One region of the Methylobacterium sp. D54C genome, then DNA from elsewhere that is predicted to be linked to it. Evidence: predicted binding sites of a transcription regulator. Region 1 holds the regulator's gene; each other region holds the start of a gene.
What was found. The regulator PhoB, encoded in region 1, activates phosphate uptake and scavenging genes when phosphate is short. The targets are predictions, from matches to a motif close to TGTCATNNANCTGTCAT.
Positions count from the first base shown of each region.

Region 2: a site for PhoB is predicted at 4,677-4,693, ahead of ACLBYB_RS23220 (YdcH family protein). Genes of this name have one in related genera too.
Region 3: a site for PhoB is predicted at 2,760-2,776, ahead of ppk2 (polyphosphate kinase 2). Genes of this name have one in related genera too.

Region 1 covers NZ_JBKFAK010000009.1:58,348-65,820, reverse strand. Annotated here, with positions in the region: gene ACLBYB_RS18660 (protein-disulfide reductase DsbD family protein) at 1-1,989, shown strand, start outside; gene phoB (phosphate regulon transcriptional regulator PhoB) at 2,169-2,864, opposite strand; gene phoU (phosphate signaling complex protein PhoU) at 2,987-3,706, opposite strand; gene pstB (phosphate ABC transporter ATP-binding protein PstB) at 3,816-4,631, opposite strand; gene pstA (phosphate ABC transporter permease PstA) at 4,654-5,544, opposite strand; gene pstC (phosphate ABC transporter permease subunit PstC) at 5,557-6,534, opposite strand; gene pstS (phosphate ABC transporter substrate-binding protein PstS) at 6,620-7,473, opposite strand, start outside.
Region 2 covers NZ_JBKFAK010000015.1:88,799-96,271, reverse strand. Annotated here, with positions in the region: gene ACLBYB_RS23250 (acyl-CoA dehydrogenase family protein) at 1-17, shown strand, start outside; gene ACLBYB_RS23245 (acyl-CoA dehydrogenase family protein) at 152-1,306, shown strand; gene ACLBYB_RS23240 (tetratricopeptide repeat protein) at 1,422-2,294, opposite strand; gene ACLBYB_RS23235 (5-(carboxyamino)imidazole ribonucleotide synthase) at 2,627-3,739, opposite strand; gene purE (5-(carboxyamino)imidazole ribonucleotide mutase) at 3,736-4,236, opposite strand; gene ACLBYB_RS23225 (YdcH family protein) at 4,315-4,575, opposite strand; gene ACLBYB_RS23220 (YdcH family protein) at 4,707-4,889, shown strand; gene ACLBYB_RS23215 (propionyl-CoA synthetase) at 5,115-7,043, shown strand; gene ACLBYB_RS23210 (hypothetical protein) at 7,092-7,473, opposite strand, start outside.
Region 3 covers NZ_JBKFAK010000002.1:73,529-81,001, forward strand. Annotated here, with positions in the region: gene ACLBYB_RS05550 (LLM class flavin-dependent oxidoreductase) at 1-994, shown strand, start outside; gene ACLBYB_RS05555 (response regulator) at 1,123-1,503, shown strand; gene ACLBYB_RS05560 (hypothetical protein) at 1,528-2,388, opposite strand; gene ACLBYB_RS05565 (hypothetical protein) at 2,446-2,721, opposite strand; gene ppk2 (polyphosphate kinase 2) at 2,876-3,823, shown strand; gene ACLBYB_RS05575 (hypothetical protein) at 3,902-4,150, shown strand; gene ACLBYB_RS05580 (hypothetical protein) at 4,502-4,648, shown strand; gene ACLBYB_RS05585 (hypothetical protein) at 4,723-4,950, shown strand; gene ACLBYB_RS05590 (helix-turn-helix domain-containing protein) at 4,958-5,926, opposite strand; gene ACLBYB_RS05595 (MucR family transcriptional regulator) at 6,048-6,491, shown strand; gene ACLBYB_RS05600 (hypothetical protein) at 6,543-7,061, opposite strand; gene ACLBYB_RS05605 (hypothetical protein) at 7,093-7,473, opposite strand, start outside.

The sequences.
Region 1 (7,473 bases):
AAGCCCGGCTGGCACGTCTACTGGCGCAACCCGGGCGATTCCGGCCTGCCCCCGGAGGTGACCTGGACCCTGCCGGCCGGCTTCAGCGCCGGCGCGATCCGGTGGCCGGCGCCGGAGCGCATCCCGATCGCGACCCTCATGAACTACGGCTACGAGGGCGAGGTCACGCTCCTCGTCCCGGTGACGCCGCCGCCGAGCCTCGACCCGGCCGACCCGGTGCGGATCCAGGCCAAGCTGACTTACCTCGTCTGCGAGACCGAGTGCGTGCCCGGCTCGGCCGATCTCGCCCTGACCCTGCCGGTCGGCAAGGCCGAGCCGGACCCGGCCAACGCCGCGCTGTTCGCGCGCGCCCGCGCCGCGCTCCCCGTGCCGGCGCTCTGGCCCCTGAGCCTGTCGAGCCAGGGCGACACCCTGCGCCTCGATTTCGCCGCGGCCGGCCTCAAGCCCGAGGCGGTCCGGAACGCCGCGTACTTCCCCTACGCCGAGACGGCGATCGACAACGCCGCCGCGCAGGTGATGAGCGTCGACGGGACCGGCCTGCACCTGACCCTCGCCCGGAGCAGCCCGACCGACCCAGTGCCCGCCGCGCTGCCCGGCGTCCTGACGGTCGAGGAGGTCGACGCCGCCGGGACCCGCCGGCTCGCCTTCGCGTACGGCGACGAGCCGGTGCTCCCGGCCGCCGCGGCGGCGGCCGCGACCGCGCCGCCCGCGACCGCGCCGGCCACCGCCGACTTCGACGCGCTGACGCTGGCGACCGCCGCGGCCTTCGCCTTCCTCGGCGGCCTGATCCTCAACCTGATGCCCTGCGTCTTCCCGGTCCTGTCGATCAAGGTGCTCGGCCTCGTGCGGCACGCGGGCGAGGGGCCGGCCCGGCTGCGGCTCCACGGCCTCGCCTACACGGCCGGCGTCCTGGCGAGCTTCCTGGCGCTCGCCGCCGCGCTGATCGGCCTGAAGAGCGGCGGGGCCGCGATCGGCTGGGGGTTCCAGCTCCAGTCGCCCGCCATCGTGGCGGGGCTCGCCTACCTGCTGTTCGCGATGGGCCTGAGCCTCTCGGGCGCGGTCCATGTCGGCGGCCGGCTCGCCGGCCTCGGCGACGGCCTCACCCGGCGCGGCGGCCTGAGCGGCTCGTTCTTCACCGGCGTGCTCGCGACCCTGGTGGCGACGCCCTGCACGGCGCCGTTCATGGGCTCGGCGGTGGGCTTCGCGCTGACCCAGAGCGCCGGCGTGGCGCTCGCCGTCTTCGCGAGCCTCGGCCTCGGCCTCGCCCTGCCCTTCCTGCTCCTGACCCTCTGGCCGCCGGCCCTGCGGGCGCTGCCGCGGCCGGGCGCCTGGATGGAGACCCTCAAGCAGGTGCTGGCCTTCCCGGTCTACGCCACCGTGGCGTGGCTGATCTGGGTGCTGGCGCAGCAGGTCGACCCGCGCGGGCTGCTGGCGGCGCTGATCGGCCTCGTCCTCGTGGGCTTCGCCGCCTGGGCCTGGGAGCACGGCCGCGCCGCCCCGCCGCGGGCCGGCCGGGTCGCGCAGGCCGCCGCCGCGCTGGCGCTGATCGCCGTTGGGGCCCTCGCCGTCACCCTGCCCCGGGATCGCGCCGCGCCGGCCGCGCAGGCCGCCGCCGACGGGATCGAGCCGTTCACGCAGGCGCGCCTCGACGCCCTGCTCGACGCGCACCGCCCCGTCTTCGTGGACATGACCGCCGCGTGGTGCATCACCTGCGCGGTCAACGAGGCGACCTCGCTCAACACGAAGGCCGTGCGGGCCGCGATGGCCGAGCGCGGCGTGACCTACATGAAGGGCGACTGGACCAACCAGAACCCCGAGATCACCCGCCTCCTGGAGAAGCACGGGCGCAGCGGCGTCCCGCTCTACCTGCTCTATACCGGGACGGGAGAGCCCCAGGTGCTGCCGCAGATCCTCACCGAGGGGACGGTCCTGGCGGCGCTGGAGGCGGTGCCGGCCGCCTCGGGCCGGAGCGCGGCGCTGGCGCGCTGAGTCCCTGGAGGCCGGGACGCGCGAATCTTCGCGGGCCCGTCCCACCGTCTTTGCGAGCGGAGCGAAGCAACCCAGCAGCGCCGCGCGCGCCGGCGTCCCGCCGCTCTGGGTCGCTTCGCTCCGCTCGCGATGACGGCGCGCCGGAGCGGTGAGGCGCTCCGACAGCCCTTCGGGCCGCCTCAAGCCTCCAGCGAGAAGGTCTCGTCGAAGGCGTAGCCCGAGCCCCGGACCGTGCGGATCGGGTCGGTCTGGCGCGGGCCGTTCAGCGCCTTGCGCAACCGCCCGACATGGACGTCGACGGTGCGCTCGTCGATGTAGACGTCGTGGCCCCACACCCCGTCGAGGAGCTGCTCGCGGGAGAAGACCCGGCCCGGCGCCAGCATCAGGAATTCCAGGAGCCGGAACTCCGTGGGGCCCAGATGCAGCTCCTCGCCGCCGCGGCGGACGCGGTGGCCGGTGCGGTCGAGTTCCAGGTCGCCGGCCGCCAGCCGGTCCGAGACGTGGGCGGGCTTGGCCCGGCGCAGGAGCGCGCGGATCCGGGCGAGCAGCTCCGGGACCGAGAACGGCTTGACGATGTAGTCGTCGGCGCCCGTGCCGAGCCCGCGGACACGGTCGCCCTCTTCGCCCCGGGCGGTGAGCATGATCACCGGCAGGCGCTCGGTCTCCCGGCGCGCCCGGATCCGGCGGCACAGCTCGATCCCCGAGAGGCCGGGCAGCATCCAGTCGAGCAGGACGAGGTCCGGGATCCGCTCCGCGAGGAGCAGTTCGGCGTCGTCGCCGCGCGCCGCCGAATCCACCAGGAAGCCCTCGGCCTCCAGGTTGTAGCGCAGCAGCGTGCTCAGGGCCTCCTCGTCCTCGACGATCAGGACTTGCATGCTCACGTTCGAAGACTCGTTCTGCGGGCGGTCCCCGGATGGTGCAGGAGGCGCCGCCCCGCCTCAACCCGCACGGAGAGTGACCCCGGCCGCGCCCACAGGAAGGCGCCGGGGTCGGCGCCTCACGGCGCCTGCACGCCGTCCACGGTCGCGTAGTTCGACGCGTCGTTCTTCGGCCGGTCACCCGCCAGCGTCTCGCCCGTGGCGAGGTAGTGGATCGTCTCGGCGATGTTGGTGGTGTGGTCGCCGATGCGCTCGACGTTCTTCGCGCAGAACAGGAGGTGCGTGCAGAACGAGATGTTGCGCGGATCCTCCATCATGTAGGTCAGGAGCTCGCGGAACAGGGAATTGTACAGGGCGTCGATCTCGCCGTCGCGCTCCCAGACGTCGTGGGCCGCCTGGACGTCGCGGCTCCCGTAGGCGTCGAGCACGTCCTTCAGCTGACCCTCGGCGAGGTCGCTCATGTGGCGCACGCCGAGCACGATCTTCTGGGCCGGCGCCTGATCGGAGATCGCCACCACGCGCTTGGCGACGTTCTTGGCGAGGTCGCCGATCCGCTCCAGATCGCCGGAGACGCGGATCGCCGAGATGGTCTCGCGCAGGTCGATGGCCAGGGGCTGGCGCCGGGCGATCAGCAGCACGGCGCGCTCCTCGATGTCCCGCTGCAGCGCGTCGAGGCGCTTGTCGGCGAGGATCACAGCCTGGGCGAGCGTGTCGTCCCGGCGCACGAGGGCGTCGGTCGCCTCCGCGGTCATCTTCTCGGCGACGCCGCCCATCTCCGAGATCGAGCGACGCAGGTTCTCCAGGTCGGTGTCGTAGGAGGTGACGATATGGCCGGGCATGGCGGATCCTTCGATGGGGTCCCGGGGACGGCCCTCCGGGAGGCTTGCGGGACCCGCCGGCGCGCCGGAGACGCGAGCGGCGGTCCCGGGACCGGAGCGGCCCGGCAGACTAGCCGAAGCGGCCGGTGATGTAGTCCTGCGTGCGGCGTTCCGTCGGGTTCATGAACATCCGGTTGGTCGGACCGAACTCGACGAGCTGCCCCAGATACATGAAGGCGGTGAACTGCGAGATGCGCGCCGCCTGCTGCATGTTGTGGGTGACGATCACGATGGTGAACTCGTCGCGCAGCTGCTCGATCAGCTCCTCGATGCGGCCGGTCGAGATCGGGTCGAGGGCCGAGGTCGGCTCGTCGAACAGGATCACCTCCGGCTTCTGCGCCACCGTCCGGGCGATGCACAGGCGCTGCTGCTGGCCGCCCGACAGGCCGGTCCCCGGCTGCCGGAGCTTGTCCTTCACCTCGTCCCAGAGGGCGGCCTTGCGCAGGGATTCCTCGATCCGGCCGTCGAGCTCGGATTTCGGCAGCTTCTCGTAGAGGCGCAGGCCGAAGGCCACGTTGTCGTAGATCGACATCGGGAACGGCGTCGGCTTCTGGAACACCATGCCGATGCGCGAGCGCAGCTCGTTCAGGTCGACGGAGGGGCTGAGGATGTTCTCGCCGTCGAGCAGGATCTCGCCCTCCGCGCGCTGCTCCGGGTAGAGGCTGTAGATCCGGTTGAAGCAGCGCAGCAGGGTGGACTTGCCGCAGCCGGAAGGGCCGATCAGCGCCGTCACCTGCCGGTCGTGGAAGTTGAGGTTGACGTCCTTAAGCCCGTGGAAGCTGCCGTAATAGAAGTTCAGGTCCTTGACGGCGATCCGCACGGGGCCGCCCTCTTCGGCGCGGTTGCGGTTCAGCTCGACCGTGGGGATCGCGGAGGCGGCGTTCATCGTCGTGTCCTCGAAAGGGGGCTCAGCGCGAGGCCTGCGGCTTGATCACGAGGCGCGCGATGATCGACAGCGCCAGGATGGTGGTGGTGATCAGAAGCGCGCCCGCCCAGGCCAGGCCCTGCCAGTTCGGGTAGGGCGAGAGGGCGAACTGGTAGATCATCACCGGCAGGTTCGCGACGCCGCCCATCAGGTTGGCCGAGAACCAGGAATTGTTGTTGAGCGCGGTGAACAGCAGCGGCGCGGTCTCGCCGGCGATGCGGGCGAGGGCCAGGATGATGCCGGTGACGATGCCGGCCGAGGCCGCCCGCCAGGTCACGCTCATGATCACCGTCGAGGGCGGCGCGCCGAGCGCCGCGCCGGCCTCCCGCAGGGTGCCGGGCACGAGGCGCAGCATGTCCTCGGTGGTGCGCACGATCACCGGCACGGCGATGATCGCCAGCGCCACGCCGCCGGCCCAGCCCGAGTAGGTGCCCATCGGCCGCACCATCAGCGTGTAGACGAACAGGCCGATCAGGATCGACGGCGCCGAGAGCAGGACGTCGTTGAGGAAGCGGATCAGGGCGGCCAGCTTCGAGCCGCGCCCGTACTCGGCCAGGAAGGTCCCGGCCATGACGCCGACCGGCGTGGCGATCAGGATGCCGATCCCGGTCAGAACGAGGCTGCCCAGGATAGCGTTGGCGATGCCGCCGCCCTCGGAGCCCGGGCCCGGGGTCGGGTTGGTGAACAGGGTCGGCGTGAAGCCGCGCACGCCCTGGACGATCAGCATCACCAGGATCGAGCCGAGAACCAGGGCGCCGACCACCGTCGCGGCGGTGCAGGCGACGCGCAGGGTCCGGTCAGCGACGCGGCGTCCCTGACGGACGCGGCCGGGGCGGCGCTGGGCAGCCGGGGCGATCGTGCTGGAGGAAACCATCGCGCGTGCTCCTCAGGCGGACTGGACGCGGCGCGTCAGCAGCCGGGCGATGATGAGCACCACGAAGGTGATCACGAACAGGATGCAGCCCAGCGCCATCAGCGCGTTCAGCTGGAGGCCGTCCGCCTCGTTGAACTCGTTGGCGATGCGCGACGCGATGGTCGAGCTCGGGTCGAAGATCGAGGCCGAGAGCCGGTTGGCGTTGCCGACCACGAAGGTCACCGCCATCGTCTCGCCGAGCGCCCGTCCGAGGCCCAGCATGATCGCGCCGATGATCGAGACGGCCGCCTGCGGCACCAGCACGTGGCGCACGACCTCCCAGGTGGTGCAGCCGATGCCGTAGGCGCTCTCGCGCAGCACGGTCGGGATCTGGTCGAGCATGTCCCGGGCGATCGAGGCGATGAACGGCACGATCATGATCGCCAGGATGATCCCGGCGGTGAAGACGCCGACGCCCGACGGCACCCGGGCGTAGAACAGCGTGCCGACGATCGGCATGCCCTCCACGAGGTTCGAGACCGGGATCTGGATGTAGCGCGCGAAGAGCGGCGCGAACACGAACAGGCCCCACATGCCGTATATGATGCTCGGCACGGCCGCGAGCAGCTCGATCGTCATGGCGACCGGCTTGCGGGCCCAGCCCGGGCAGAGCTGGGTGAGGTAGACCGCGATGCCCAGCGAGACGGGCACGCCGATCAGCAGGGCCAGGAAGGCGGAGGCGACGGTCCCGATCACCGCGACCAGGGCGCCGTACTGCTCGGTCCCGACGTTCCAGGCGCTGGAGGTCAGGAAGCCGAAGCCGAACTCGCGGAAGGCGGGCCAGCCGCCGTACAGGATCGAGCCGAGCATGCCGGCGAGCACGAGCAGCACCAGCAGGGCCGCGCCGTACGAGCAGGTCCGGAACAGCGTGTCGAGGCTCCGGCTCGGCGCCTTCCGCGCGGTCGCGGAACGGGTTCGGCCGAGGGCGATCGATTCGGTCAAAGCGGGCATCCGCGGTTCTCTGCGAAGGGGGGCGTGGTAGCGCGGTGCGTTCCCGGAAGCGAGGGAGGAGGTTCTCACCCCCTCCCCGCCACGCTCACATGTTGAGGACAGGCTTGCCGTCCTTGCCCTTCACGTCCTTCCACTCCTGGTGGATCAGTTCGACGACGTTGTCCGGCAGCGGGACGTAGTCGAGGTCGGTGGCGAGCGTGTCGCCGTTCTTGTAGGCCCAGTCGAAGAACTTGAGCACGGCGGCGGACTTGGCCGGGTCGACGGCGTCCTTGTGGACCAGGATGAAGGTCGCCGCCGTGATCGGCCACGCCGCCTCGCCCGGCTGGTTGGTCAGCGAGATGCCGAAGCCCGGGGTCGCCTTCCAGTCGGCGCTCGCCGCCGCGGCCTGGAACGCCTTGTCGTCGGGCTGCGGGTACTGGCCGGCCTTATTCTGCAGCAGGGCGTAGGAGAGCTTGTTCTGCTTGGCGTAGGCCGACTCGACATAGCCGATCGCGTTCGGAACCTGCTTGACGGTGGCGGTCACGCCCTCGTTGCCCTTGCCGCCCTGACCGACTGGCCAGGAGATCGTCGTGGCCGCGCCGTACTCCTTCTTCCAGGGCTCGGAGACCTGGGACAGGTAGGTGGTGAAGATGTTGGTCGTGCCCGACGCGTCGGAGCGGTAGACCGGGGTGATGTTGGCGTCGGGCAGCTTCAGCCCGTCATTGAGCTTGGCGATGCGCGGATCGCTCCACTTCGCGATCTTGCCGGCGTAGATGTCGGCCAGAACGTCGCCGGTGAGCTTCAGCTTGCCGGGCTCGATCCCGGGGATGTTCACCACCGGCACGACGCCGCCCATCACGGTCGGGAACTGGACGAGGCCGTCCTTGGCCAGCTGCTCGGGCTTCAGGGGCGCGTCTGTGGCGCCGAAATCGACCGTCTTGGCCTGGATCTGCTTGATGC
Region 2 (7,473 bases), on a different contig from region 1:
GCATTCTGGGGCTGTGAGCGATTTCCCCTCCCCCTTGCGGGGAGGGGTCAGGGGTGGGGGTGGCCCCGGATGAGGCGCCACGGTGCCTTCTGCACCACCCCCACCTCCGGCTCCTCCCCGCAAGGGGGAGGAGAGAGGCCAGGGGAACACCATGGATTTCGACCTGAACGAGGACCAGTCGCTCCTGCGCGACAGCGTCGAGCGGCTGGCCGCCGACCTCTACCCGTCGCTGGAGAGCCGGCAGGCGCGGCTCAAGGCGCCCCTCGGCTTCCCCGAGGACGGCTGGGCGGCCTTCGCGGAACTCGGCGTCGCCGGCCTGCCCTTCTCCGAGGACGAAGGCGGCCTCGGCGGCGGCCCGGTCGAGACCATGCTGGTCATGGAGGCGGTGGGCCGCAACCTCGTGGTCGAGCCCCTGCTCGCGAGCCTCGTGCTGGGCTCGACGGCCCTGCGGCTCGGCGGCAGCGCCGCGCAGCGGGAGCGCCTCGTCCCGGGACTCGTCGCCGGCGACCTCCGCCTGACCCTCGCCCACACCGAGCGCCAGTCCCGCTACGACCTCGCCGACGTGGCGACGACCGCCCGTCGCAGCGGCGACGGCTTCGTGCTGAGCGGGGCGAAGAGCGTCGTGCCCAACGCCGACGCGGCCGGCCTGATGGTGGTCTCGGCCCGCGTCTCGGGCGAGCGGCGCGACCCGAGCGGGATCGGCCTGTTCCTCGTCCCGACCGACGCCCCCGGCATCGCCATCGAGGCCTACCCGACCCAGGACGGCGGCCGGGCCGCCGAGGTGTCCTTCTCCGACGTGACGCTCCCGGCCGACGCGGCGCTCGGCGACCCGGAGGGCGGCCTGCCGCTCCTGGAGCGGGTGGTGCAGCACGGGATCGCGGCGCTCGCCGCCGAGGCGGTGGGCTCCATGGACGCGCTCCACAGGCTCACGGTGGAGTACCTCAAGACCCGCAAGCAGTTCGGCGTCAGCGTCGGCTCGTTCCAGGCGCTGCAGCACCGCGCCGTCGACATGCTGATCCAGCTGGAGCAGGCCCGCTCCATGGCGCTCTACGCCGCCATGATGGTGGACACGCCGGACGCGGGGGCGCGGGCGGCGGCCCTGTCGGCCGTGAAGGTGCAGATCAACAAGGCCTGCCGCTACGTCGGCCAGGAGGCGGTGCAGCTCCACGGCGGCATCGGCATGACGCTCGAGTATATCGGCGCCCACCACTTCAAGCGGCTCGCCATGATCGAGTACCAGCTCGGCGACACCGCCCACCACCTGCGCCGGATCACGCAGGACGAGAACGGCCTGCTGGCGGCGTAGTTCGCCTCAGGCGCCGGCACCGTCCCTGCGGGCGGAGCGGAGCGATCCGGCGGCGCCACGCTCGAACGTGCCGCGCTGCCCTTCGTCGCTCCGCTCGCGCGCGATGACGGAGCGATCAGTTGAACAGCGTGCCGACACCGCCCTGCACGCGGCCGAGGCCGGCCCGCGCGACGGTGTTGTTGGGGTCGATCGTCGAGGCGCGCTGGTAGTTCTCCATCGCCTCCTTGCGCTGGCCCTGCTTCTCGTAGGCGAGGCCCCGATAGGCCCAGGACGTGGCGTCCTTGGCGTTCACGTTGAGCGCGGCGTTGTAGTCTTCGATCGCCTTCGCGTACTGGTTGGTCGCGATCAGGCTCTGGCCGCGGGCCGCGTAGGGCGCGGCCACGAACGGGTCGCGGTCGATGGCGGCGTCGAAATCGGCGATCGCCTGGGTGTCCTGGCCCTGCTTCTGCTTCACGAGGCCGCGGGCATGGTACGCCTGCGCGGATTCGGGGCTCAGGCGGATCGCGACGTTGAGGTCGTTCAGCGCCTGGTCGAGGTTGCCCTGCGCGCGCTCGACATTGGCCCGGCCGATATAGGCCGGCCCGTAATTCGGATCGATCCCGATCGCCTTGGAGAAGTCCTGCAGCGCCGGGCCGTCGCGGCCGATCTGGCGGTTCGCCAGGGCGCGGTTGTTGTAGGCGGAGGCGGAGTTCGGATCGAGCTGGATCGCCTTGGTGAAGTCGCCGATGGCGTCGTTGAACTGGCCGGCGCGGGCGTAGGCGGCGCCGCGGGTGTTGTAGGCCGCCGCGTCGTTCGGGTTGCGCTGCACGACCTCGGTCAGGGAGGCGATGTTGACGTTCGTGGCGCCGGTCGTGTCCTTCTCCAGGACCGCGTATTGCCGCGGGCCGGCCGCGCTGCCGACGGTCTCGCAGCCCGCGAGGCCGGCAGCCGAGACCAAGGCCGCGCCGATCAGTGCCGTCTTCCGTCCCAGCCGGTTGCGTACGTTCATTGCCCCACTCTCCCCGAGGCGTTGCCCGCTCCGCGCGCGCCCGCCCCGCCCCTCACAGTCCAAGAGCCCGCGCCGAGCGCCGGGCACGCCCGAGTTCGGGGCACCGTCGCGCATCACGGTGAAGGCCGGCTTAAGAAGCGCCGCGTCGTGATCCGGCCCCCGCCGGTCCCGGCGGGACCGAGCGGTGCGGGCGGGCTCGAGCGACAGCATTCGGAACCGACCACACTGTCGTGGAAGCGGCGGGATGTGGCGAAGGTATGGCTCGACCGTTCCGCGGGGCCGCGGACGGCCCTCCGGCGATCACGCGGCGACGCGGGTGTGCCCTCGAAGCCTCAGGATCCGGTCGGGCCCGGCCCGAGGCGCGTGACGTGGCCCATCTTGCGGCCGGGGCGCGCCTCGCCCTTGCCGTACAGGTGCAGGTGGGCGCCGGGCTCGGCCAGCAGGGCGTGCCAGTCGTCGGCCTGGGCGCCGATCAGGTTGCGCATCTCGACGGGCAGGCCGCCGACCCGGCCCGCATCGCCCAGCGGCCAGCCGCAGACGGCCCGGACGTGCTGGGCGAACTGCGAGGTCAGCGCGCCCTCGCTCGTCCAGTGGCCGGAATTGTGCACCCGGGGCGCGATCTCGTTGACCACGAGCCGCTCCGCCCCGTCCTCGCGGACGAGGAACATCTCGACGGCGAGCACGCCGACATAGTCGAGGGCGTCGGCGATCCGCCGGGCGATCTCGACGGCGGCGCGGCCCGTCTCGGCGGACACGCCGGGCGCCGGCACCCGGGTCAGCGCGAGGATGTGGTCGCGGTGCTCGTTCTCGCAGAGGTCGTAGGCCGCGAAGCTGCCGTCGCGCCCGCGCGCGCCCACCACCGAGACCTCGCGCTCGAACGGCACGAAGCCCTCCAGGATCAGCGGCGCGCCGCCGAACTCGGCGAACAGGGCGTTGCGGTCGCCCTCGGCCCGCTCGCGGAGCATGCGCTGCCCCTTGCCGTCGTAGCCGAAGCGGCGGGTCTTGAGCACGGCCGGCAGGCCGATCACCTCGATCGCCCGGTCGAGGTCGTCGGGCGTGTCCACCGCCCGGAACGGCGCCGTCGGGATGCCCAGGCCGTTGATGAACTCCTTCTCGGTGAGCCGGTCCTGCGTGGTCGAGAGCGCGCGCGCGTTCGGGTGCAGGGCGGCGTGCCTCGCGAGGACGTCGGCGGTGGCGTGCGGGATGTTCTCGAACTCGTAGGTCACGACGTCGACGCTGCGGGCGAAATCCGCCAGCGCCGCGGCGTCGTCGTAGGCCGCGCAGGTGGTCCGGGCGGCCACGTCGAAGGCGGGGCTGTCCGCGTCGGGCGCGTAGACATGCGCCTTGAGGCCGTAATCGGCCGCCGCGAGCGCGATCATGCGCCCGAGCTGGCCACCACCGACGATGCCGAGGATGGAGCCGGGGCCGAGGATCTTGTCCGTCACGCGTTCTCTTCCGTCACCGGCCGTTCGGCCACCGAGGCGCTCTGGGCCGCGCGCCACGCCTCCAGGCGCTCCGCCAGGTCCGGGTCGGTCAGCGCCAGGACGGCGGCGGCGAGCAGGGCCGCGTTCACCGCCCCGGCCCGGCCGATCGCCAGGGTCCCCACCGGGATGCCGGCCGGCATCTGGACGATGGAGAGCAGGCTGTCCTGGCCGGAGAGGGCCTTCGACTCCACCGGCACGCCGAAGACCGGCAGGCGGGTCATCGCGGCCGCCATGCCGGGCAGGTGCGCGGCGCCGCCCGCACCGGCGATCACAACCTTGAGGCCGGCCGCGACCGCGCCCTTGGCGAAGGCGACGAGCCGGTCCGGCGTGCGGTGGGCCGACACGATGTGCGCGTCGTACGGTACGCCGAGCGCGTCGAGCGTCTCGGCGGCATGACGCATGGTCGCCCAGTCGGACTGGCTACCCATGATGATCGCGACCGAAGGAGGCGACGCCATCGTTGATCCCGGCAAAAGAGGGCGCTTACAGGCGGCGCGGGCCTGCGGCAAGGCGGGGCCGGAGGGCGTCCACCGGCATCAGGCGATGATGTCCGGCGTGAGCGCGTCCTCGATGTGATAGATGCGGTCGCGCAGCGTGAGCTTGCGCTTCTTCAGGCGCTGGATCTGGAGCTGGTCTCCGGCGACGCTGCGCTCCAGCGCCTCGATGGCGCTGTCGAGATCCCGGTGCTCCTCGCGCAGCCGCGCCAGTTCGCCCAGGAGGTCCGACTGCGCACCCTCACCCGCCTCGTCCGCCATCGTCACCTGAGAACCCGAAGACCGTTCGTCGCCCGAGAGCATGCGTCACGCTCCGGCGCCGGACAAGGCGGCGCGGTAAGCAATCATCAGACTTAGCTGTAGAAAACGCTTCGACAGGTCCGGCATCCTGTGCCAATCTCGTTGTGTCGAAACGATGACAGGAGATTCGACTCATGTCGCTGCAGACGCATCTGAACCAACTCGCCCGGAAGCACGAAGCCCTCGAGCGCGAGATTCAGGAAGCGATCCACAGACCTTCGGCGAACGACCTCCACATCGCCGAGCTGAAGCGACGGAAACTCCTCCTCAAGGACGAGATCAACAAGCTTCAGGCGGGCAACGACACGTTGCACTGACGCCTGAGACGTCCAATCTGATAGCGAATTCAAGCTGACGACCGCCGCATCGGGAGCCCCGGTGCGGCGGTTTTCTCTTGGGGGGCACCGAGCCGCGGCCGCCGGGACCCGGGCGCGGCCGTCACGCCCGTGGCCACTCCCTCCCGTGGCCACTCCCGTGCGCGCGAGAATGGGCTACTCTGCGGCCCGCCGCCGGAGAGCGGTCCGCGAGGAAACGCCCAACCGATGACGAGAGCCAGCCTGCCGGGCCGCTACCCGGAGATCTACGAATCGGCCTGCCGCGACCCCGAGGCGTTCTGGCTCGGTGCGGCGCGGGCCCTCGACTGGGCGCGGGCGCCGGAGCGGGCCTTCGCGCCGGATTCCGGCCCCTACGGACGCTGGTTCCCGGACGGCACCCTGAACGCCTGCCACAACGCGGTCGACCGCCACGCGGACGGGGGCCGGGCGGATCAGGTGGCGATCCGCTACGACTCGCCCGTGACCGGGACCAAGCGCAGCATCACCTACCGGGCGCTGCGCGACGAGGTGGCGGTGCTGGCCGCCGTGCTGGCCGACCTCGGCGTCGGCAAGGGCGACCGGGTGATCCTGTACATGCCGATGGTGCCCGAGGCGCTGTTCGGCATGCTGGCCTGCGCCCGGCTCGGCGCGGTCCACTCGGTGGTGTTCGGCGGCTTCGCGGCCAACGAGCTGGCGGTGCGGATCGAGGACGCGGCGCCGAAGGTGGTGCTCGCCGCCTCCTGCGGGATCGAGCCGAACCGCGTGGTCGCCTACAAGCCGCTCCTGGACGCGGCGATCGCGGCCTCGCGGCACAAGCCGGAGGCCTGCCTGATCCTCCAGCGCCCGCAAGGGCCTGCGACCCTCGTCGCGGACCGGGATCGCGACTGGGGTGAGACCGTCGCGGCCGCCCGGGCGGCGGGGCGGAGCGCGGCGTGCGTGCCGGTCGCCGCCACCGACCCGCTCTACGTCCTCTACACTTCCGGCACGACCGGGAAGCCGAAGGGCGTGGTCCGCGATACCGGCGGCTACCTCGTCGCCCTGGCCTGGTCGATGCCGAACCTCTACGGCGTTCAGCCCGGCGAGACCTACTTCTGCGCCTCCGACATCGGCTGGGTCGTCGGCCACTCCTACATCGTCTACGCGCCGCTCCTGCACGGCTGCACCACGGTCCTCTACGAGGGGAAACCCGTCGGGACGCCCGATGCCGGCGCCTTCTGGCGGGTGGTCGCCGAGTACGGGGTGGTCTGCCTGTTCACCGCGCCCACGGCCCTGCGGGCGATCAAGAAGGAGGATTCGAAGGGCGCCCGGATCGCCGATCACGACCTCTCGGCCTTCCGCAGCCTGTTCCTGGCGGGCGAGCGCGCCGATCCCGACTCGGTCGCCTGGGCCGAGCGCGTGCTGGGCCGACCGGTCGTCGACCACTGGTGGCAGACCGAGACCGGCTGGCCGATCGCCGGCAACCCGATGGGCCTCGGCCTCCTGCCGGTGAAGCACGGCAGCACCTGCGTGCCGATGCCGGGCTACCGGGTCGAAGTCCTGGACGAGGGCGGGAAGCCGGTTCCGGCGGGGACCATGGGCACGATCGCGATCCGCCTACCCCTGCCGCCCGGCTGCCTGCCGACCCTCTGGGGCTCGGACGACCGGATGCGGTCGAGCTACCTCGCCACCTTCCCGGGCTACTACGACACGTCGGATGCCGGGGTGATCGACGCCGACGGCTACATCACGGTCCTGGGACGGACCGACGACATCATCAACGTCGCGGGCCACCGGCTGTCCACCGGCGGCATGGAGGCGGTGCTGGCGAGCCACCCGGACGTGGCGGAATGCGCGGTCATCGGCATCCGCGACGCGCTGAAGGGGGAGGTGCCCTGCGGGTTCGTGGTGCTGAAGGCCGGCGTCGCCCGGCCGACCGAGACGATCGAGCGGGAACTCGTCGCCAAGGTGCGGGACGAGATCGGCCCGGTGGCGGCCTTCAAGCTGGCGCTGACCGTGCCGCGGCTGCCCAAGACCCGATCGGGCAAGATCCTGCGGGCCACCATGAAGCGCATCGCCGATCACGAGCCCTGGACGATGCCGGCGACGATCGACGACGCGGCGGCCCTCGACGAGATCGGCGACAGCCTGAAGGACCGGGGGATCGGCGCGGACCGGTAGGGTGCCGGACCGCGCCGCTTGCGCGTTGACGGGCGATCGCGGCCCGCCTCAATCCGCGTCAGCGCCGTCGTCGTCGGTGTCGATATCGACCGTCGGCGCCGGCTGCGTCAGGGCGGGCGCGTAGGTCCCCGCGGCCGGACCCGTGGTGACCGAGACCGGGACGCGCCGGGCGTTCGGCTCGGACGGGATCAGCGTCGCGGTGGCGGCCACGAGGCCGGCGAGGGACCGGACATCCTGCGGCTGCCGCGGATCGCGCGAGATCAGCGTCGCCTCCTGTTGCAGGCGGAGATTGCAGGCCTCCGAAGGCAGGCCGCCGTTCGGCGTGCAGGCGTCGTGGCGGGCGCAGGCGGCATCGAGGGCGTCGATCGGCGGGAGCGGCGCGTTGTTGCCCGGTCCGCAGTAATTCCCGTGGATCAGCATCTTGGGTCCG
Region 3 (7,473 bases), on a different contig from region 1:
CATCTCGAAGGGGCGGGCCGGCTGGAACCTCGTCACCTCCGGCAACCCGGACGAGGCCCTGAACTTCGGCCGCGACGCGCATCTGGAGCATGCCACCCGCTACGCCCGCGCCCGCGAGTTCTTCGACGTGGTGACCGGCCTGTGGGATTCCTTCGCCGACGACGCCTTCACGATGGATCCGGCGAGCGGCCTGTTCTTCGACCCGGCGAAGATGCGCGTCCTCGACCACCGCGGCGACTTCCTGAAGGTGAAGGGGCCGCTCAACGTCGCCCGGCCGGTGCAGGGCTGGCCGGTGATCGTCCAGGCCGGCGCCTCCGAGGCCGGCAAGCAGATCGCCGCCGAGACCGCCGAGATGGTGTTCGGCGCGGCCTCGACCCTGGAGGCGGCGCGGGCCTTCTACGCCGACGTGAAGGGGCGGATGCCGGCGGCGGGGCGCGACCCGGACCAGCTCAAGATCCTGCCCGGCTGCTTCATCGTCCTGGGCGAGACGGAGGACGAGGCGCAGGCCAAGAAGGCGCGCCTCGACGACCTCGTCCATCCCGACAGCGGCCTCGCCAACCTCTCGGTCCGCCTCGGCGTCGACGCGACGGGCTTCGCCCTCGACGCGCCGCTCCCGGAGCTTCCCGAGAGCAACGCCAGCAAGAGCGGGCAGGCCCAGATCGTCGACTACGCCCGCCGCACCGGCGCGACCGTGCGGGAACTCGCCCGCAAGGTCGGCGGCTACGGCGGCCTGCAGATGGTCGGCACGGCCGCGCAGGTGGCCGACCGCATGGAGGAGTGGCTGGAGACGCGCGCCTGCGACGGCTTCAACGTGATGTTCCCGTTCGTGCCCGAGGGTCTCGACGACGTGGTCGACCGGCTGGTGCCGGAGCTGCAGCGGCGTGGGCTGTTCCGCCGGGACTACGCCGGAACGACGCTGCGCGACCATCTCGGCCTCGCGCGGCCGGCCAACCGCTTCTTCCCGCCCGACGCCCCGGCTCGGCCAGGGGGCTGATCGACCCGCCGCGCGGGCCGGCGCTGTCCCGCGCCGTCGGGGTTCGTGGCGGATCATGCGAACGGCGCGAACCTCCGGTCGTGTCGCGCGGTTATTCTCGGATCGTCGCGCGCCGATGGGAGGGGATCGTGCCCGAGGCTGTTCCGCCCCTGTCCGGGTGCCGCGTCCTCGTCGTCGAGGACGAGTATCTCATCGCCAGCGAGGTCAAGCGCTGGTTGCACAGCGCCGGGGCCGAGGTGATCGGCCCGGTCCCGCGCGCGGATCTCGCCCTGGACCTGATCGCCGAGCAGACGCCCGACGCCGCGGTGCTCGACGTGAATCTGGGCGACGGGAACAGCGTCTATCCGGTCGCCGAGCGTCTCGGCGTCCTCGGCGTGCCGTACCTGTTCGCCACCGGCGACGTGCGGGTCACCGGCGCCTCGGCCCAGGCGAGCCGGCCCATCCTGGAGAAGCCGTTCGTGGCGGCAGAGCTGGTCCGGGCCTTGACCAGGCTCGTCGCGGCCGCCTGAGGCCGCCGCGCCGCCCGCGCGGCCTCAGAGGGGGCCCGGCCCGGGATGCGGGCCCATGCGCCGGCGGTCGTGCTCGATGGCGAAGACGTGGGCGTAGAGGTTCGCGACCCAGCCCCGTCCCTCGACCGTGAGGTCGAGGAACCGGATCGCGTCCCCGATCACGGGCTCGATCTTGCCCCAGAAGAACGACGGGTAGCGCTCCGCGAGGTCGGCCGGGCTGTCGTAGCCGAGTTCCGCGTTGACGCCGATCTCGGCGAATTCGTGGAATAGGGCGTTCAATTTGCGCGGGTAGAGCGGGTCGCCGAGCTGACCGATCAGGTCGGCCGCCCGCAGCAGGCCGGCCTCGGTCCCGGTCTCGCGATGGGAATCGTCCTCGGGGACCGGGAAGCGGGTCAGCTCGATCGCCCGGATGACCCGGGACGCGTCGACGAGATCGTGCGTGCCGAAGCGCTCCTGCACGGCCAGCTTCGAGCGTTCCACGTGGTAGGGCGCCAGCGCCGCGTCCGAGGCGCCCCGGGGCAGGCTGACGGTCGTGCCCTGCGCGTCGATGACGAAGGCCTGCAGCCGGTCTCCGGCGCAGACGCCGCGCACGTAGCCGATGTCGTGGTAGAGGGCGGCCAGGATCATGTGCAGCCAGTCCTCGGGCGTGATGCCCTGCTGCAGGAAGCGGCCGCGGAGGATGTCCTGGGCGACCAGGGTGACGAGGGCCGTGTGGTCGCCGTCGTGGTAGAGGGCGTCGCTCCCGACGATCCGCTCGATCGTCAGGCGCGCCGCGGCCTCGATGATCTCGGCGTAGCGCGGCTCCCGGCTGCCGAAGGTCCGCTGGTAGGTCAGGGCCAGGTGCTCGCCGAGGGCGTCGGCGAGCATCTTGGTCGCGTCGAACATGGGATCCTCGCCGTCAGCTGCGTCGGGCGGCGCCGCGCCCGGCCGGGTCAATGGAGATCACGCGGATCGCCCCCCGCGATCGACGAGCCGCTCCTCGAGATAGGCCGCCGCGTCCGCGTAGAGTTCGTAGCGGCGCAGCAGCACCGCCCGCTTCTCGGCCTTCGTCGCCGCGTCGAGCTTGGCGCGGGCCCTGTCGGCGCGGGCGCGCAGCTTCCCGGCGAGCTTCTCGAAGGCGGCATCGATGCGCGCGCCGACCTTCTCGCCCTCGGCGCGCGCCGGATCGGGGTCGTCCTGCCGGCGCTTCGGCCCGGCCCTCTTCGCTTCTCCAGCCATGACGCATCTCCGGTCGCCCCGATCGGTGGCGGAACCGTATGACGGAACGATCACGGGCGCGACATGGGATCGGCCGCCGCGGGCGCGGCGCTTTCTCAGGCGTGTCACGGAACGCTGCTCTAGGTCGGCCCCGCGACGCGCAGGAGAACCGGCGATGCGGCCCGACGACAGCTCTGCCCCGGATGCCACCTTGAACGCCAACTCGGATGCCACCCTGGAGGCGATCCGGCGTGACCTCGCCGACAGCTACGACGAGGAGCTGGAACTCGGGCTCGAGGAGGATCGCCTCGACCGGCTCGCGGCCGAGCTCGGCGGCGCGCCGCCCGATCATCTCGACCGCAAGGTCTATTTCCGCGCGCTGCTCCGGCTGCAGCACGAGCTGGTCCGGCTCCAGGACTGGGTGCAGGACCGGAAACTGCGCGTGGTCGTGCTGTTCGAGGGCCGCGACTCGGCCGGCAAGGGCGGCGTGATCAAGCGGATCACCCAGCGCCTCAATCCCCGCGTCTGCCGCGTCGCCGCCTTGCCTGCCCCGAGCGAGCGCGAGCGGACGCAATGGTATTTCCAGCGCTACGTCTCCCATCTGCCCGCCGGCGGCGAGATCGTGCTGTTCGACCGCTCCTGGTACAACCGCGCCGGCGTCGAGCGGGTCATGGGCTTCTGCACCGAGGCGGAGGTCGAGGAGTTCTTCCGGTCGGTCCCCGAATTCGAGCGCATGCTGGTGCGCTCCGGCATCGTCCTGGTAAAATACTGGTTCTCGATCACCGATGCCGAGCAGGAATTCCGCTTCCGGATGCGGATCCACGATCCGCTCAAGCAGTGGAAGCTGTCGCCCATAGACGTCGAGTCGCGGCGCCGCTGGGAGGACTACACCCGGGCCAAGGAGGACATGCTGGCGCGGACCCATATCCCCGAGGCGCCCTGGTGGGTGGTCGAGGCGGTCGACAAGCGACGGGCCCGCCTGAACTGTATCAGCCACCTGCTCGACCAGATCCCCTACGGCAGCGTGGAGCACCCGGCGGTCCACTTGCCCGAGCGCTTGCGGCACGCGGACTACGTGCGCGGCCCGGTTCCCGCCGCGATGATCGTTCCGGCCGCGTTCTGATCGCGGCGCGGAGACGGCGCGGGAGTCGTGATCCTGTCGCGGTGGCGCGGCTATAGCGCCGCCATGGCGAAGCGCCCCATGACTCTCGACCTGTTCACGACCCTGGATATCGTCGATGACGACGTCTCGGCCGTCGTCGACGCCTATCTGGCCGATCCCACGCCCGGTTCGGTGGCGTTCGGGGACGGCTTCCGCATCGACCCCGCGGCCGCGGTGGCCTCGCATCCCTTCGCCCGGACGCTGATCGATCAGCCCTGGGCCGATGCCGGGCTGCGCCGGGCCGCCATCCGCGCCGCCATCCTGCTGGCGGAGCCGGAGCGGGTCTGACCGGATCGGCCACCTTTCGCGCGACGGTCGCGCGATATTCGTGGGGCTGGCATGCGGCTGTCATCGCGCTGGCATACCGCTGTCATGCGGCCGTCATGGGCGGGATGGCAGGTCGCCGCCACGGCGAACCTCCCGACCCTATGCCGCCACTCCGCCCGCCCGGTCCTGCCGTGGCGGGCTTTTGTATGCCCGCGGCTCGGCCATCGCGACGACGCGCGTCGGATCCTACGCCTAAAACGGTAGGTGTGCCGACCTCCGACCACACGACGCCCGGTTGTAATCTGGGGCGGAGACGGCGCGGATGAACGGCGCGCCTTCACGGTGAACGATCGGTTTACCCAAACCGCACAATTGCGCCGACCGCTCCGATCCGGGCGCGATCGGCGGGCGTTCTACGGGCAGGTCCACCGGAGACGTGCTGACATGCTGATCCTCAACCCGATGACCGGCCAGATGGTCGAGGTGCGCGTGCCCCGGCCGAAGCCGAAGGCCGCCTGAGCGCGCCAGCTCTCCGTCCGCTCCCCCGCACGCCCGCGGCCCAGGCGGCGTGCCCCTCCAGCCCCGCACGACCCATGCTGCCGACCGATCTCGACCGACCCGCCGAACTGACCCTCTGGCCGGGCTACGCGCCGGCCCGGGTGGCCGTGTCGCACAGTTTCCCGACGCTGCGGGCCGCCCTCGCCGCCGCGGTCGCGGCGATCGATGCCGAGGATGCCAATCCCTGGATCATCACCGAGGGCGGCGACATCCTCGCTCCGGGATGGATCCGCGCGAACACCGCGGGCGCCGTCCTGCAGTAGCCGGACGTCAGCCGGCGAGCTGGTCCGCGCCGCGGTTGCGCCACCGGTACTCGCTCGGCGAGATCCCGTAGCTGTCCTTGAAGCGGCGGCTGAAATGGCTCTGGGTGCAGAAGCCGCAGCTGTAGGCCAGCTCTCCGACGGCCAGATGGGCGAAGCCGGGATCGGCGAGACGCTGCGCGGCGGTCTCCAGCCGCCGCCGCCAGATCCAGTCGGCGATGTTGCGGTCCTGCTCGCGGAACAGGGCCTGGAGGTGGCGCAGCGACACGCCGACGGCCGCCGCGAGCCGGGCGGGGTCGAGGTTCAGGTCGCCGAGATGGGCCTCGATGTGGGCCAGCGCGCGCTGGAAGATCAGGACGCCCTGGATGTTCTTGGGGGTCTCGTGCGCGAGGCGTTCCGCGATGCTCGCGACGATGAGATCGACGCCGACCGACGCCATGCGGTTCGACATGTCCGGCGTCAGGCGCTCCGCGTTGCGGACCAGTTCCTGGAAAAAGGTCGTTACCATCGACGTGCCGACTTGATCCGCGCCGATCGTGAGGCACGTGAACCGGCGCGTCGAGCCGAGGGCGCGCTCCAGGGCCGCGCGCGGCAGCTCGACGAACAGCGTCTGCGTGTCGACGTCGGAGGCCATCGTCGCCGGCCGACGGTCCATCACGACGATGTCGCCGGGATTCTGGATCGCGGTGCGGTCGTCCTGCGCGCTGAACACGCGGCCCTTGAGCGTGATGGCGACGTTCAGGGTCTCGTACTTGCCGTGCCGGCGGATCGTGTCCGGGGTCGCGACGGTGGTGACGGCGCTCTGCGTCACGCGCGTGATCAGCAGCGGCCCGACCTCCGCGGCCTCCAGCGTGCCGGTGAAAGCGTGCGCCACGGCAGGCGTAAGTTCGACCGGCACGATCCGCTCGAAGATCGTCTCACGCCAGAGGCGGAAACTGTCTTTCGGCTTGAAATCCGCCGTCGAGAACAAAGTCCTCATCGTAAATTCTTGTATTCATGCTTCGCCGCGCGCGCTCGGGAAAACGGTAGCACGCTTTCAGGCAAGCGCAACGGCGCCGACCAACCTAAGAAGGTTCTCGACCTTGTCAGGAGCCCATAACGTGTCCGATTCGTCCCTCGTCAGCCCCCAATCCAATATCGTGCTGACGGCAGGGCTCGTCGCTGCCTATGTATCGAACAATCGGGTTCCGACCGCCGACCTCCCGACCCTGATCGCGCAGTGTCACGACGCGATCACCGCGCTGGCCGCCAACGGGGCGGCGTCGATCGAGGCTTCGGGGGACACCGACGCGCTGCGCGACCGGCCTACCGCCGCGCAGATCCGCAGCTCGATCCGGCCCGACGGCATCGTGAGCTTCATCGACGGGCGCCGGTACAAGACGCTCAAGCGCCATCTCACGGCCCACGGCCTGCACCCGCAGAGCTACCGCGAGCGCTACGGTCTGCCGGCCGACTATCCGATGGTCGCGCAGGAATATGCCGAGCGCCGGTCCGCGCTGGCGCGCTCCATCGGCCTCGGCGTGCCGGGCGAGCGCGCCGCCTGAGCCGACCCGCCTCGGCAGGCCGCGGCCGATTCGTGGCTGGCGCTCCCGGCCTCAGGCGGCCGCGTGCCGCCCGTCGGGCAGCAGATCCCGGCTCGCCTGCTCGATCCGTTTGAGCCAGTCCTCGGCCGCCGCCGCCCGCAGGGTCGCGGCCTCGGCCCGCGCCTCGGCCTCCCGGACGCGCCGGTCGGCTTCCGCCTCGCGTTCGAGGATCTGCCGCGCCGCCTGCGCCCGCGCCTCCTCCAGGAGCGCCCGCAGGGTCCGGATCTCCTGCTGGGCGGCCTCCAGATCCGCGGCCAGGGTCTCGCAGGCGGTCGATTGCTGGTGCAGGCGCTGATCCTGCGCCTGCTTCGCGACGGTCGCGGCCGACAGGGTGTCGAGGATCTGGCTCCAGTCCGCCACCGGCCGCGACAGCGTCTCCGAATCGGGTTCGGGGGACGCTTCGGAACGCGCCGCCGGGCTCGGCGCGTCGGCCGTGCGGGTGCCGTCGGCGATCCCCGGAACCGGCTCCGTCGGTTCTCCGCGCTCGCGCGCGATGCGGGCGTCGAGCTGGGCCCAGAACGTCGCGTTCATCGCCGTGGCGGTTCCGCCGGGTCCGCGCCGGTCACGAAGCCGCCCGCGTCGCGGAAGCCCGAGCGCTGCCCGCCGGGCCGGTCACCTGTCCGCCCGGCTGCATCACGAATTCCGCGTCGATCGTCTCGGCGATGCGCTGGAGCATCTGCTCCGCCGCCGCGGCCCGCTCCTCGGCGGCCGCGGCCCGGTCCTCGGCGGCCTGGATCAGCTTGATCGCCTGCGCGTGGACCTCGTGGGTCTCCCGCTCGGCCGCCAGCACCTGGGCGCGGGCCGCGTCCATGTCGGCGCGCACCTGCCGCAGCAGGTCCTGGACGTGCGTCTCCTGCTCCTGTGCCCGGTCCTCGACGTCCCGGATGTAGCGCGCCGCGCCCTGCACCCGCTCCAGCAGGTCGGGCCACCGCTCGACCGGCGA